2 regions of the Pseudalkalibacillus sp. R45 genome follow, and region 2 is predicted to be linked to the other one. Evidence: riboswitches for the same ligand, from Rfam matches in the RefSeq annotation. Region 2 holds a riboswitch; the other holds the start of a gene.
The links. A riboswitch is a leader RNA that binds a small molecule or an ion and turns the genes downstream of it on or off. The one in region 2 is predicted to bind cobalamin.
Positions count from the first base shown of each region.

Region 1: another riboswitch for cobalamin. It lies ahead of ACTWQL_RS06270 (ABC transporter substrate-binding protein); the one in region 2 lies ahead of ACTWQL_RS19130 (acyl-CoA thioesterase).

Region 1 covers NZ_JBQQCL010000002.1:104,517-112,260, reverse strand. Annotated here, with positions in the region: gene ACTWQL_RS06290 (DUF2515 family protein) at 1-1,012, opposite strand, end outside; gene shc (squalene--hopene cyclase) at 1,081-2,961, shown strand; gene ACTWQL_RS06280 (hypothetical protein) at 3,131-3,733, opposite strand; gene ACTWQL_RS06275 (PCYCGC motif-containing (lipo)protein) at 3,928-4,422, shown strand; cobalamin riboswitch at 4,916-5,101, shown strand; gene ACTWQL_RS06270 (ABC transporter substrate-binding protein) at 5,235-6,206, shown strand; gene ACTWQL_RS06265 (FecCD family ABC transporter permease) at 6,169-7,230, shown strand; gene ACTWQL_RS06260 (heme ABC transporter ATP-binding protein) at 7,231-7,744, shown strand, end outside.
Region 2 covers NZ_JBQQCL010000014.1:54,056-61,799, forward strand. Annotated here, with positions in the region: gene leuS (leucine--tRNA ligase) at 1-1,627, shown strand, start outside; cobalamin riboswitch at 1,702-1,896, shown strand; gene ACTWQL_RS19130 (acyl-CoA thioesterase) at 2,041-2,514, shown strand; gene ACTWQL_RS19135 (rhodanese-like domain-containing protein) at 2,749-3,057, shown strand; gene ACTWQL_RS19140 (rhodanese-like domain-containing protein) at 3,152-3,421, shown strand; gene ACTWQL_RS19145 (sporulation protein Cse60) at 3,506-3,697, shown strand; gene ACTWQL_RS19150 (NUDIX hydrolase) at 3,749-4,240, shown strand; gene ACTWQL_RS19155 (GNAT family N-acetyltransferase) at 4,441-4,923, opposite strand; gene ACTWQL_RS19160 (NAD(P)/FAD-dependent oxidoreductase) at 4,943-6,199, opposite strand; gene ACTWQL_RS19165 (hypothetical protein) at 6,389-6,769, shown strand; gene ACTWQL_RS19170 (putative polysaccharide biosynthesis protein) at 6,851-7,744, shown strand, end outside.

The sequences.
Region 1 (7,744 bases), on a different contig from region 2:
CTTCTTGTAATGGCTCATTATGCAAAATGTCTTTCCATGCAAATTGAAGCTCAGGACTATACAAATGAACGGCACCAGGTTTAAGTCTGCAATTTTTTACTTGAGGATTATACAACCGACCAGGGAGGGTTTCTTTTACACATTTAAAAAGTTCAGGCCAATAATCCGTTCTCGATCCCGTATGGGGTGTTCTCTGTGCCCATTGGAACAACCGCTTATATCTTTCCAGATTGGAATATAATAATGCGTACATTCGTTTACCAAGCTCGATTCTCTCATGAAGAGAAGTAAAATGGTGAAGGGTTTGTCCGGTCAGTTTTGTTTCTCCAGTTTGATCATAGGGGAACAGGATATGATTCAGGCTTAACACATCCTGTAAACTGAATTCAATCGTCTTTAAGATCTGGTTCTGTTGTTCATTGATCATCAATTGTTTTTCCAGATAGCTTTGCTCGTTTATGATCAGCGATACTGTCAACAAGGGTCGGTTTCCTGTACGCCAAAAGAAATTCCAAACCGACTCCATGAAGGTAGAAACTGAAAGGCAAGGCAATAAATGAAACAACGGCTGCTTTAGCTCCAGGCTTATTTCATATAATCGTAATTGGGGAAAGACATCCTGAAAAATCAACCAGTTACCTCGTTCGAGGAACATGAAAAACTTTTCCTGCTCATCCACCGTAAGAAGTTTTGAAAGGAATTCTCCTTTCAGGTCCGTCATATTCCATCCACCATTCCGCGACACCATATGGCCCAGAAAGGCCCAGTGGATGTCAGGATATTTTTTATAAAAATCGAGATATGCTCTCGTTCTAGTGACGTTGTTTATATTCAATTCCTGGGTCATATCAGTGATTTCTTCGATCAGATTCCTTTCAGTTGCAGTTAACGAAGGTGAATCTGCATAAGAACCCATGCTCAACTTTTCCTGAAGCTCAATTTTTAGTTGAAGTAGTTCTCCAGAAATTTTTTCTGGTTTTGTTTTTGGCTTGGTAATCTTGAAAATCCTCATCCGCTCCTCTCTTACGAATTGGAACTGATACAACCGAATATGTATTGGTATAGGGGAGGTAGATGACCTTGAAAGATGGAATCGATCGTGAAATCAATCGGATCATTTCGATTTTAATAAAAGACCAGACGCAAGACGGTTCGTGGGATTACGCCTTCGAAACGGGTATTGCAACAGATGCTTATATGATCATTTTATTACGTTCGTTTGAAATAAATGATGAAATGTTGATACAGGCCGTCGTTCAACGGATAACAGGAAAACAAGAGGACAGCGGTTCCTGGAAGTTATTCCATGATGCGGAAGAGGGAGATTTATCATCTACGATCCAGGCTTATTACGCGTTATTATACTCAGGATATGTCAGTAAACAGGAGTCCCGAATGCGTGCCGCCAAAAAATTCATTCTTGAGAAGGGTGGGATTGAAAGAGCAGAAACGTTTACGAAGACCTTGCTAGCAATAACAGGTCAATATCCTTGGAAATCACTTCTACCTTTACCAATTGAAATCATCCTGTTCCCACTTAGTGCTCCGCTCAATTTCTATGATTTTTCAGTGTTTGGAAGAGCGAATATTGCACCGCTCCTCATCCTTTCTCATTTTAAATACACAAAAACCATATCCCGTACTCCTGATCTCAGCGATTTATTCGTCCATAACACGGACACAGACCTTGAAAAGCGGAATGAAGATTGGCGAAATCTATTAGCCTCTATGAAACATCAATTTCAAAAAATGACCGATAAACCTGCTGATTTAAAAAGGAAGGCAGTGAGGGGAGCCGAACAATACATGCTGAAACGTATCGAACCCGACGGAACGTTATTAAGTTATTTCAGTTCGACCTTCTTGATGATATTTGCTTTGAATGCGCTGGGATACACTTTGAAGAATCCAATGATGGTAAAGGCAATCAATGGATTAAGGAACATGGCCGTTCAAATTGGTGATGATCTTCATATGCAATATACAACCGCGAATGTCTGGAATACGGCTTTACTATCACATGTCCTACAGGGTGCGGGAGTACCTCAGTCTCATAATGTGATCCAGCGGGCCAATCGTTATCTGTTATCACGCCAGCACACCCAATTTGGGGATTGGGTCCTGAGAAATGCAAATACGATGCCTGGAGGATGGGGATTTTCGTCTATCAATACGATTAATCCAGATGTCGATGATTCTACCGCCAGCCTTCGATCCATTTGTGAGGTGACAGAGGAGCAGCCCATCTATCAACAATCCTGGTCCAGGGGGATCAGATGGATCTTATCGATGCAGAATGACGACGGGGGTTGGCCTGCTTTTGAACGCGGTGTCGATAAAAAATGGCTTGCTCTTGCTCCGATCCAGGGTGCTGAATATCTATTATTGGATCCATCTACAGCAGATTTGACAGGAAGGACGTTGGAGTTCTTCGGTAATTACTCTTCAATGAACAAAGATCATCCCGCGATAAAAAAGGCGCTAAAATGGCTAAAAAACAACCAACGAAAGGAAGGATCCTGGTACGGTCGCTGGGGGATATGTTATATCTACGGGACGTGGGCAGCATTGACGGGAATGGCTGCATTCAGAAAAACTACCACCGATCCTTCTATAAAAAAAGCTGCAGATTGGCTACAATCTATCCAGAATCCGGACGGGGGATGGGGGGAGTCGTGTAAAAGCGATATCGAACGGAAATATGTTCCTCTCAGAGAAAGTACCTTGACGCACACCGCCTGGGCTGTTGATGCCTTGATCGCTTATGCCGATAATAGTACACAAGAGATTGAAAAGGGTATCGCTTATCTGATCGATCAAGGAGAGAAAGAAGACTGGACGACTACTTACCCCAAGGGACAGGGGATGGCTGGTGGTTTCTATATCCATTACCACAGCTATAGATACATCTGGCCGTTACTCACACTGAGCAATTATCGTAGAAAGTTTTTAGAGCAATGATCAAGGTTGGATGAAGCAGATATTATCGAATTGAGTGAACCCGTTGACAAGCGGGTTCACTTCGCATTACATCTACCTGAGGCAGATTAGGTCTAATTTACTAAATTGCTCAAGATTACACCAAAATTGCTCAAGTTCCCTACAAATTGCTCGATCACCACCTATGTTATTAAATCGTTTTCAAAAGGACTCCGCAAGGGTCTTCTGATTGTTCGAGTCCAATATTGCTGATGTGTATTTCTAAAATTTCTGTCCTGTTACCAATTATCGCTTCAATCGGGTCGATTTTTTTATTGAAAAGACGCTTTAAATCGTTTTCGAGACCAGCTTGTGCACAAACAATTTTCATTTTATCAATTGTAGAAGTATCTTCCTGTGCGTCAATGACGTCACGATGGGTTTGAAGTTCTATGGAAAAGTCATAGGGTGTAGATATGAACGTACGTCTTTCCCCAGTTTTCACTGTCCACTCCATGATATCGGCTTGCTGACATAGTTGATCATGTTCATCTTCTGTAACCAAAAATCCAATATGGTCAAAGGTGCTCCGTTTTCCATATCCGAATGTAACATTCACATTTCCTTTTTTCATTTCGATGATCCTGAATAGAATACCCTTATCCTTGAAATCTTCCCAGGTCAACGGGGGATTGAATGAATCGAATTTACCATTCAATTTTCCATTTCGTTGATGGACCCGAAATCCTAGTTTCAGATAATGATTTTCCATTTGTTCTAAATTTGGCGTCCAGTAATGATAATGAAATAACATGTAATCCTCCTAAACATGGCTTTGTGCTAGTATATCGAAAAATTGTCTATCTACCTTCCTTCATAAGCAGTAACTATACTCAAACTATAGTCTGACAAAAGGACTGTCACAATTCTAATACATTTCCATTACACCACATGCAGTAGATAGTGTTATGATAGATAGGAAAATACACAATGGAGTGAACAATAGAAATGAAAAAATTAAGTAGTTTATTCTTGGTATTTATCCTTAGTATTTCGCTTGTGGGTGCATGTTCCAATGATGAGCATAATGAATCTCAAGAGTCTCATGGTGAAGTGCATCAATTAGCAAATGGTGACTTGCGTGAAAAAACGGCGTCCACAGAAGCTATCCCGACATTTTTAAATGATAAATCTGAAGATATGCAGAATATTTACAGAGCAGCAGCAATGCATCAGGATCTCCTTGAAAAGATTCCTTGCTATTGCGGTTGCGGTGAGTCAGCAAACCATAAGAACAACTATGATTGCTTCATACATGAAAATAAAACGGATGGCTCACTCGTATGGGATGATCATGCAACAAGATGTAAAGCATGCCTGGATACCGCGGTGAAGTCGATGCTTGAATACAAAGATGGGAAATCAGTAAAAGAAATCCGAAACATGATCGATGAACAATATAAGGACGGGTACGCTAAACCGACCCCTACACCAGAAGTTTAAAAGCTCCCTTAGTGGGGCTTTTTTATTGAATTTCGCGACCCTCTTGGAAAACTGAGTGAGGCGAGAACCCACAGATGATTCGCTGTTTAAATAGCGTGAATTACTTAATTTCATAAATTAACGGACTTCAGAGACGTTATTTGTGACAAAAACGGTCTTTCAGAATTTATAACGGACACCAGAGACGTTATTTGTGAACAAAACAGCTGATTTTCCCGATAATTACGAAATAAGGTCTCTCATGTCCGTTAGTTTTGTAAAATCATAGTGATTTGGTCAAATAAGGTCTCCTGTGTCCGTTAAAGGTTATCCGACAGTGAAGTTTCGCAGAAATCAACAATAAAAACTAAACTATAAATCTAACAGAGCTTTCTCTCAAATAAGCTATCATCACTTCGATTTAATGAAACAATGCCTTTATAACAAAAACTTTTCTGAAAAGTCTTGCCTATTGATTATAAATGTAGTGTATAATCAAACATAGCGGAAAATTTCATAGTTTTACAGAGTTGGTGTCTTTTTTTCAAAGACTTAATAGGGAAGTTGGTTAGAATCCAACGCGGTCCCGCCACTGTAATTGGGAGTCAGCTGCATTAAGCCACTGTAGAAAATAAACTACGGGAAGGCGCAGCGGACGATGACCATGAGCCAGGAGACCTGCCAACACTGAAACCACTGACAAAACCTACGCGGATAGGGGGTGTGTTACGAAGTTCGATCATTCTATCAACTGATTCGAATCTAACAGCATCTTCATATCACTTATGAAGATGTTTTTTTATGCAAACACAACAAACAGGAGGCTTCATGTAATGAAAAAATTGATCTTATTTGTATTTACGTTATTAATGTCGATCGGATTGATCGCTGGATGTGGCGGAGATCAACCACCAGCTGACGAAAATACATCCAACCAAGAAAGCTCTGAAAGCAATCAAGGTGATTCCTTTCCAATTACTATAAAGGATGCGCTTGATGAAGAAATTGTCATAGAAGAACAGCCTGAAAAAATCGTATCACTCATTCCAAGCAATACAGAAATAGCTTTTGACTTAGGACTTGGTGAAAATATCGTCGGTGTTTCAGACTTTGATAATTACCCTGAGGAAGCAAACAGTAAAGAAAAAGTTGGCGGACAAGAACTGAATATCGAGAAGATCATTTCCCTGAAGCCTGATCTTGTACTTGCCCATGCGTCCAGTGCACACAACTCGACTGAAGGATTCAAACAGTTGAAAGATGCTGGTATTCAGGTTCTTGTTGTTAACGACGCACAAAACTTCGAACAGGTCTATGAGTCTATCGAAATGATTGGAAAGTCAACTGGTAAACAAAAAGAAGCTGATCAAATTGTAAGTGAAATGAAAGAAGAAATCGATGCAATCAAAACGAAAACACAAGAAATATCTGAGAAAAAATCAGTATTCATCGAAGTTTCACCCGCACCCGAAATCTACACACCTGGGAAAAATACTTTCATGAATGAAATGTTGACGATCATCAATGCTGAAAATGCAGCCGCTGATTTGGACGGTTGGGCGAAGATCGATCAAGAAGCAGTTGTTGAGAAAAACCCTGATGTCATCATCACAACCTATGGATATTATACTGAAAATGCAGAAGAACAAGTCTTCTCCAGAGAAGGATGGAAAGATGTTACAGCTATAAAAGAGAAACAAGTCTATGACGTCCATTCAGATCTTGTAACACGCTCTGGTCCACGGCTTGTTGAAGGAGTAGAGGAACTTGCAAAGGCGGTTTATCCAGAAACATTTACAGAATAATAGAATACTAGCTTACCTTTCGGCTTTCGCTTTTCTGTTCATAGCTATCATTTTAGGTATATCAGTCGGTACTGTTTCTGTGCCTGCGTTAGCAATCATCCAAATCGCAGGTCATGAAATTTTTCCGTTCACATCCATCGATCATATCGACTCGATGTACACAAGCATTGTCATGAACATCAGACTTCCAAGAGTCATTCTTGCTGGTATTGTTGGTGCTGCTCTCGCGATTGCCGGAGCAGCATTCCAAGGTCTATTGAGGAATCCTTTAGCAGATCCTTATACGTTAGGGGTATCTTCGGGAGCGTCTGTAGGGGCAGTCATCACACTTTTTTTCCAATTGTCGATACCAGTTGTGGGATCCTTTACACTTCCTTTATTGAGCATCCTATTTTCCTTCATCACGATTTTTCTCGTCATCAGTTTTGCACGGAAAATTGAACGTTCAATGAGAGTGGAGACAATCATTTTAACCGGTATCATTTTCAGTTCTTTTCTTGGAGCTGTCATTTCCCTAATGATTGCATTGACGGGAGATGAATTGAGACAAATCATTGGCTGGCTTTTAGGAAGCGTTTCGATGAGAGGATGGGAATACATCAAAATCATTTTACCGTTCTTCGCCATCGGTTCTGCTATTCTCCTTATAAACGCAAATGAATTGAATGCGATGTCTTTCGGGGAAGAAAGAGCCCATCATCTCGGTGTAAATGTCCATCGTAGGAAAATGGTCATTTTGACAGCTGGTTCGATATTGACAGGAGCAGCTGTGGCAGTTTCTGGAACGATCGGGTTCGTCGGATTGGTAATTCCGCATTTGACCAGGTTGTTATGGGGACCTGATCATAAGCACTTATTACCCTTATCCATATTAACCGGAAGTGGGTTCCTGATTCTTGCAGATCTAGTTGCAAGAACAGTGATTTCGCCGACAGAGCTTCCGATTGGTGTCATTACAGCTCTAGTCGGAGCACCGGTATTTGGACTGATCTTAATCAAACGTAAGACGGAAAGAAGTGGTTAAATGCTAAGCGTAGAAAACCTATCTGGTGGTTATGGCGATGCACCGATTTTAAAAGAAATAACCTTTAAGGTGGAAAAGGGAGAAATGTTCGGTGTCTTAGGACCGAATGGCAGTGGCAAAACGACCTTACTCAAGATGATCAGTGGAATTTTGACATGTCAAAAAGGGCAAGTCTTCATCAATGATAAACCGCTTGAAAGCTTTCCATCCAAGGAGTTGGCAAAGGTTGTTGCTGTCCTTCCGCAACACTCTGACCAGGGTTTTTCTTATACCGTAAGAGAAACGGTTTCCCTCGGGCGATATGCACATCAAAAAGGTTGGTTCCAATCGTGGAGCCAGCAAGATGAAATCATTGTCAACAAAGTGATGAATCAAACGGGGGTAACAGCCTTTCAGAATAAAAATATCCAGTCTTTATCAGGTGGGGAACGCCAACGCGTATTTTTAGCTCAAGCATTGGCACAGGAACCCGATATCTTGTTGTTGGACGAACCAACGAACCATTTGGATCTTT
Region 2 (7,744 bases):
CTATGTTGACGAAATTACAACGGCAGATCAAAAAGCCGCAGTTGATACTTATAAAAAGGAAATCGAAACGAAGAGTGATTTGGAGCGTACTGAACTAGCCAAAGAGAAGACAGGTGTGTTCACAGGAGCATACGCGACCAACCCTGCAAACGGTGAAAAAATTCCTGTCTGGATTGCCGATTATGTACTAGCTAGCTACGGAACTGGCGCAATCATGGCTGTTCCTGCACATGACGATCGTGACTATGAGTTCGCTACAAAATTTGAACTTCCGATCGTTGAAGTCGTCAAAGGCGGAGATGTATCGAAGGAAGCGTATACAGAAGATGGGGAGCTTGTAAACTCCGATTTTCTCAATGGTTTGAAAAAGGAAGAAGCGATTGCGAAAATGATCCAATGGCTTGAAGAAAACGGTAAAGGTGAAAAGAAAGTGACCTACCGTCTTCGCGATTGGTTGTTCAGCCGTCAGCGATATTGGGGGGAGCCGATCCCGATTATCCACTGGGAAGATGGCACGAGCAGTGCTGTTCCAGAAGAAGAGTTGCCATTGACGCTTCCGAAAACAGACAACATCAAGCCTTCAGGAACTGGCGAGTCACCGCTTGCGAATATCGAAGACTGGGTGAATGTCGTCGATCCTGAAACCGGTAAAAAAGGACGCCGTGAAACGAATACGATGCCGCAATGGGCGGGAAGCTGCTGGTATTACCTTCGTTATATCGATCCAGATAATAACGAACAGCTTGCTTCAGAAGAAAAGTTGAAGCATTGGCTTCCGGTCGACCTTTATATCGGTGGAGCAGAGCATGCGGTACTTCACTTGTTGTATGCTCGTTTCTGGCATAAAGTCTTGTACGATTGCGGAGTGGTTCCAACAAAAGAGCCGTTCCAGCGTCTTTATAACCAGGGCATGATCCTTGGTGAAAACAACGAGAAGATGAGTAAGTCGAAGGGGAATGTTGTCAATCCGGACGAAGTCGTGAACACACATGGTGGAGACACGTTACGTCTTTACGAAATGTTCATGGGACCACTTGATGCGAGCATTGCTTGGTCTGAAAATGGATTGGATGGCTCCCGACGCTTCTTGGATCGTGTATGGCGTCTATTTGTAGAAGAGGACGGTACGGTGTCTGGTAAAATTCAAGATGTAGAGCCGAACGAGCAGTTTGAGAGGGTTTATCATCAGACGGTGAAAAAAGTTTCTGACGACTTTGCGGAGTTACGCTTCAACGTTGGGATTTCCCAAATGATGGTCTTCATCAACGAAGCGTATAAGCAGGATGTTTTGCCGAAACCATTGATGGAAGGATTCATCCAGTTGTTGTCTCCAGTTGCTCCTCATATCGCAGAGGAAATTTGGGAGAAGCTCGGTCATACTGAAACGATCACGTATTCGAACTGGCCATCGTTCGACGAATCGAAGCTTACAGAGAATGAAGTGGAAATTGTCGTCCAAATCAACGGTAAAGTCAGAGCGAAATTGATGGTTCCAACAGACGCTGATAAAGGTCAATTAGAAGAGATTGCATTGGCGGACGATAAGGTAAAAGAAAACATCGACGGTAAAACGGTTCGCAAAGTCATTGCAGTACCTGGCAAGTTAGTCAACATCGTCGCAAATTAATATTTGTAGAGATTGATCTCGATTACGAGGTCAATCTTTTTTTGAAATGCTATAATGGGTAAGTGTAAGTATAATTTCATACCTTGCTTTATGGTGGACTGATGTTCAGGATCAGTTCTTAATAGGGAAGCCGGTGAGAGGCCGGCGCGGTCCCGCCACTGTAAGGTCGAGGTTCCAACAACATGCCACTGTTCCTCCAGGGAATGGGAAGGGTAGCTTTGGAACTGATGAAGCCGAGCCAGGAGACCTGCCATAAGGAAGAACACAGAAATTCCTACGGGAGATAGGAGGGTGTTACGTGCAAGAACGACGATGGAAGTACCATGCTGTAGCTGGTTTTGATCCTCTTCGACTTTAAGCGGCATCTTCTTTGGTGGAAGGTGCTTTTATTATTGTAAAATGGAGGGGTCAGAATGGAAGAAGCATATCCAGTTGAACGTTCGAGAATTATTCAGACAAAATTGGTTTTACCCCCGGATACGAATCATCTACAGACGATATTCGGAGGAAAGGTTTTATCTTACATTGATGAGATAGCAGCACTATCTGCGATGAAGCATTCAAACAGTGTCGTTGTAACAGCATCAATTGATTCGGTCGACTTTTTGTCATCTGCTAAAGTTGGGGATGCTCTCGGGCTTGAAGCTTTTGTGACGTCTACCGGCAGGACATCTATGGAAGTTTACGTGAAAGTGTTCTCATCCAATCTATTAACTGACGAAAAGACGCTGACGACAGAATCTTTTCTGACAATGGTCGCAGTGGACTCAGCTGGGAAACCGATGCCAGTTCCGAAGGTCATTCCTGAAACACCAGAGGAAAGGCGACTTTATCAGACCGCACCCGCGCGAAAAGAAAATCGCAAAAGAAGAGCGATGATCCGTTGAATATTTTAGGCCAGCTGCTATTGTAGCTGGCTTTTACTTTTGAAATTTTCGGTTTATCGACGAACTTCAAATTCCCGTCGATAAAGTTCCGTATTTTGTAATTAAACCTCGATCTTTACTTCCATCTTAAAATCTGAAATCAATTCCTTTACTTTTGTTAGTGAAGTTCGTAAAATAAGTGGCGGAATGATCAAAATAAAGCATGATGATATAGATATTGAAAGGGTGTTGAGCATGGAAAATGAACTAAATACGATTACGCCTGCAGAAGTTGAAAAGCTTTTGAAGGAAGGGAAGAAAATCTCCATCATAGATGTTCGTGAAGATGAAGAAGTGGTAGCAGGGAAGATTCCTGAAGCGAAGCATATCCGCTTGATGGAAATTCCCGACCGTTTAAAGGAAATTGAAAAAGATCAAGAACACATCATGGTTTGCCGTTCGGGTAGACGCAGTGAAAATGCAGGACTGTTCTTGCAAGAGCAAGGCTTTAAAGTAAAGAACATGGTAGGCGGCATGCTTGAGTGGGAAGGCGAAACAAAATAATTTATCAAGAGAAAGGGGAAACGGAGAGATGATTTGGGGAGTAACCCTGTTCGTGTTAGCTATATACATCTTCTTCTCCTATCTACTTCCTTTTATGAAACTGAAAACATTTCAACAAGAGGCTGTAGACCAGAATGACTTTTGCATGATCGATGTGCGTGATTATCAATCTTCTTATCGGAATCCCTTTCCGATCATGACAAAAAACATTCCGCTGTCCTACCTGTCCCGGACGACCAAAGAGGAAGAAATCTGCGATCGGGATATCGTCGTTATTGCAGAATCCAAGTATGTTGCAGCCATGGCGGCGCGGATTTTAAAGCGGAAAACAGATCGATTCATTTATTATGTAACGGTTTCCTGACAAAAGTAGAAGTCTTTCGTCAAAGGATTTCAGGCACCCTCGGGTGAATTTTACGTTGAACGTATAATTCAGGGGGGTGTTTTTTTGTTGCAGGTCAAACTCTTTGAAGCAGAACATGAGCAGGATCTAGAAGACGAGATCAATGAATTTCTCACCCAGCTGCATGAATCAAAGTTCATTGATATTAAGTACGAAGTCTCGATGGCTGTTGATGAAGACACGGAAGACTTCGAATCTCTTTACAGTTTTTCAGCAATGATCCTTTATCGGGCATGATGGATGGAATAATGATAGACTAATAGGAAAACGGTTTGGGTGTGTGAAGACATGATTCGCTTTTGTATATGTTTTCTGATAAAAGGATCTCAAGTTTTGATGCTCAATCGCAACAAAGCACCGAACAAAGGCTTGTGGAATGGGGTCGGTGGAAAGCTCGAGCTAGATGAAACCCCTGAACAAAGCGTCATCCGTGAGGTGTCAGAGGAAACAGGTTATCGTATCTCTTCGCCATATTATGGGGGAATCGTCCGTTGGGAAGTTGACGATAAGGAAATCGGGGGAATGCATGTTTTTATCGTAAACATATCAGACGAGGTCACCTATCCGACTCCTGAAAAAATGGATGAAGGGATCCTGGACTGGAAGGAATTGTCCTGGGTGCTTGATGAAGATAACCAGGGAGTCGTCAGCAACATCAGGCACTTTCTCCCCGATATGTTGCAAGGCAAAGAAGCTTCTGACTATCTGTGCATCTACCGGGATGGCAGACTGTCGCATGTAAAAGAAATGAGGCTGGGACAAATGAATTTTGTTCAATAGAAAACCGGGACAATTTGTCCAGATTTTCTTTAGTGATCAATAAATGAAGGCACCGCTTCGTCAACAACCTTCGCTTTCCGCGGGCACGGCCTCAGCCTCCTCAGAAAGCACAAACCGCTTTCTTCCGGGTTCTTCGACTCGTGCTGTTCCCCCAGGAGTCTACGGATGTTGCCTACGCTTTTCGTCTTTCATGTTATGGTTCATCTTTTCTGTTGGCAGTTATAGTTTTGTCCCCGACTCCTATATACCTCTTCAGCTTTTCTTCGGATACCCATCAAGCCATTATCATCGTTGTCCAAAACTTCGAAACCGAATTGTTTGTAAAGTCCATGAGCATCTTTCGTAACTAGCATCAATCTTCTTAACTTTTGTAAATCAGGATGAGTCATGATTTCAGACATCATCCATTTGGATAGACCCTGTCCTCGATGGCGTTCATCAACAAACACATCGGCCAAATAACCGAACGTCGCATAGTCCGTGATAACTCTAGCGAACCCGACCTGTTTCCCATTTTGGAACAGACCAAAACAAAGCGAGTTCTGGACGGATTTTTCAACCGTTTCAACATCAATCCCTTTTGCCCAATAAGATTCTTCGCTTAGATAGTGATGGATGTAGTGAAGGTCCATTTCTTTTTGATCCATTGAAAGAAGGTATTCACCTTTGTAACTGTACCCCATATCCCAATCTCCCTCTAAGTTAATCTTTTGCTGCATTCGTGCCTGCAAGATGTCCGGTCACGAACGCGCACGTAATGTTGTAGCCTCCTGTATAGCCGTGGATGTCCAGGATTTCACCGCAAAAATACAAGTTCGGAACGAATTTTGACCGCATCGTCTTCGGTTCCACTTCCTTTGTCGAAACCCCTCCGCCCGTTACGAAAGCTTTTTCAATCGGTAATGTACCATTCACTTTGAACGTGAAGCCCTTTACCAATTTGGCGAACTCGCGTAAAGCAGTATGTGAGAGTTGACTGTAGACTGTATCAAGGCTGATTCCCGCTTTTTCAAGCAAAAAGTGGAGGTACCTCTCTGGAATCCATCCCTTCAAAACGTTCTTGATCGCCTTTTTCGGTTCTCCCTTCAACATAGCCATCAATTCCTGGAAAATTTCTTCTGCATTTTTGTTCGGCATGAGATCGATATTCATTGAGACATACCCATCTTTACTCTTTTTCAATGCTTTGACGACGAATTGACTACAGCGGAGTACTGCGGGACCGGATATTCCGAGATGAGTGAAGATCATGTCCATCCGATGAGTGATGATCGGTTTACCATTCGGTTTCAGGACACTTAAGGCGACATCACGAAGGGACAATCCCTGAAGGGTCTTTTCTTTAATGAATCTTTCATCCGAAGTAAGCGGAACTTCAGTCGGGTAAAGATCAGTAATCATGTGGCCAGCATCTTTTGCCCATGCATAACCATCCCCGGTGGAACCTGTATGCGGTACAGATTTACCTCCAACTGCGATGATCACTGCTCTGGAAAATATCTTTTCGCCATTCTTCAAATTGATTCCTTTTGCTTTTTTTCCTTCATAGATCACTTTATTGACGTCGGTTTTTGTACGGATGTCGACACCCAGCTCTTTAATCTTCTTAAGCATGGCATCAACGACAGACTGCGCCTTGTCATTCACAGGGAACATGCGCCCGTGGTCTTCTTCCTTCAAACGGATACCAAGCCCTTCAAAAAAGGAGATGATGTCTTCATTGTTGAAGATGTTGAAGGCACTGTAGAGGAATTTGCCGTTTCCAGGCACGTGTTTGATGATTTCTTCAATCGGAAGCCGGTTTGTGACATTACACCGGCCACCGCCAGAAATGGCAAGCTTTCTGCCAAGTTTATCTCCTTTATCGATCAATAAGACGGAGGCACCGTTTGAAGCACCTGCAACAGCTGCCATCAAGCCTGAAGGACCGCCGCCTATGATAATGACATCGTATTTCATAAGTACACCTACTTTTATTTATACTTAAAGAAAGTATAAAACACTTTCTTCAGTATAAGTGCAACTATGGCTCAGCCTTCACCAAGGATTGGCTTTGCCATGTTTTCTTTATCTCCTCTGTAAGATACCATGTTTATAGTACGTGTTCCAAATGTTATAAAAATTAGAGCAAGGAGGCTTGTTCGATCTATGGACAATCAATACACCCCATCTGTGACAGAAGCTTATATGCCAGAAGATGGCGGATGGACCACCTTTAGAGAAACTCCTGTATTATTACTATCGTTTCCAAAATTTGATCAACTCGTTCAAATCGACAATAGAGGGTATTCTTATGTATGGTTATATGACGAGGGGATGGAGGGCCATGTGTTTTGTTTCAAACTTAACAGCGGAGAAGAGCGTGCACTGCTTTTCAAAAATGATCATGCCGGTAAGCTGCTTCTAGAGCAAGAGGCTCAAGCTCTTTTTCATATCGCTTTGACCTCGACGATGCTCGAGGAAATGGACGATGATACACCATTATTATGGCTGCCGAACATAGAGTTCACTCCAAGACCGACACCTTAAAGAAAAGCTTTAGCGAAAGCTATCATACTATGGTAAAATACATAGGATTATACGAAATGGCATTGGGAGTTGGAACGTTATATGTCAAAGTTGATACGTGGCACGTTGATTTTAACAGCGGCTACTTTCTTTTCTAAATTTCTAGGGTTGATTTTTGTCATCCCGTTCGAATGGTTAGTGGAAACGGATAAGGTTTCCGGTGGGGCACTTTACAGTTATGCGTACACCCCCTACACGGTTTTCTTAAGTATTTCCACTCTGGGACTGCCGTTAGCGGTCTCGAAGTTCGTGTCGAAATATAATGCGTTAGGGGATTATGTGACCGGCAGACGGCTTTTGAAATCAGGACTTCTGGTGATGTCGATCAGTGGTTTCTTCGCGTTTCTACTGTTGTTTTCCCTGGCTGAATGGATTGCGAGCATACTGGTCAGCAGAGGTGGAACTAGAGGGAACTCTTTAGAAGACGTAACCATGGTGATTCGCTTAGTTTCTACAGCGCTTATCATTGTACCGATCATGAGCTTGATCAGAGGCTACTTCCAGGGATTCCAGTCAATGGGGCCTACAGGACTTTCACAGGTAATCGAGCAAGTCGTACGGATCGGTTTCATCCTTGTCAGTGCATTTTTAGTCATGGTCGTATTCAAGGGCGAAGTAAGTACGGCTGTAGGATTCGCAACATTTGCCGCATTTATCGGTGCGTTCGCATCACTGGTTGTTTTACTGTGGTACTGGAAAAAGCGGAAGCCGCATCTTAATAAATTGTTGAAAGATAGTGTGGATCATAAGATTTCCTTGCCGAAAATGTATAAGGAATTAATTAAGTATGCGATACCGTTTGTAGCAGTTGGGTTGGCGATCCCGATCTATCAATTAATCGATATGATGACAATCACTAAAGCTCTGCAACACGGACTCGGCTATGGTTATGGAAAAGCAGAGTCCTATTATGCCGTATTACAGATGTATTCTCAA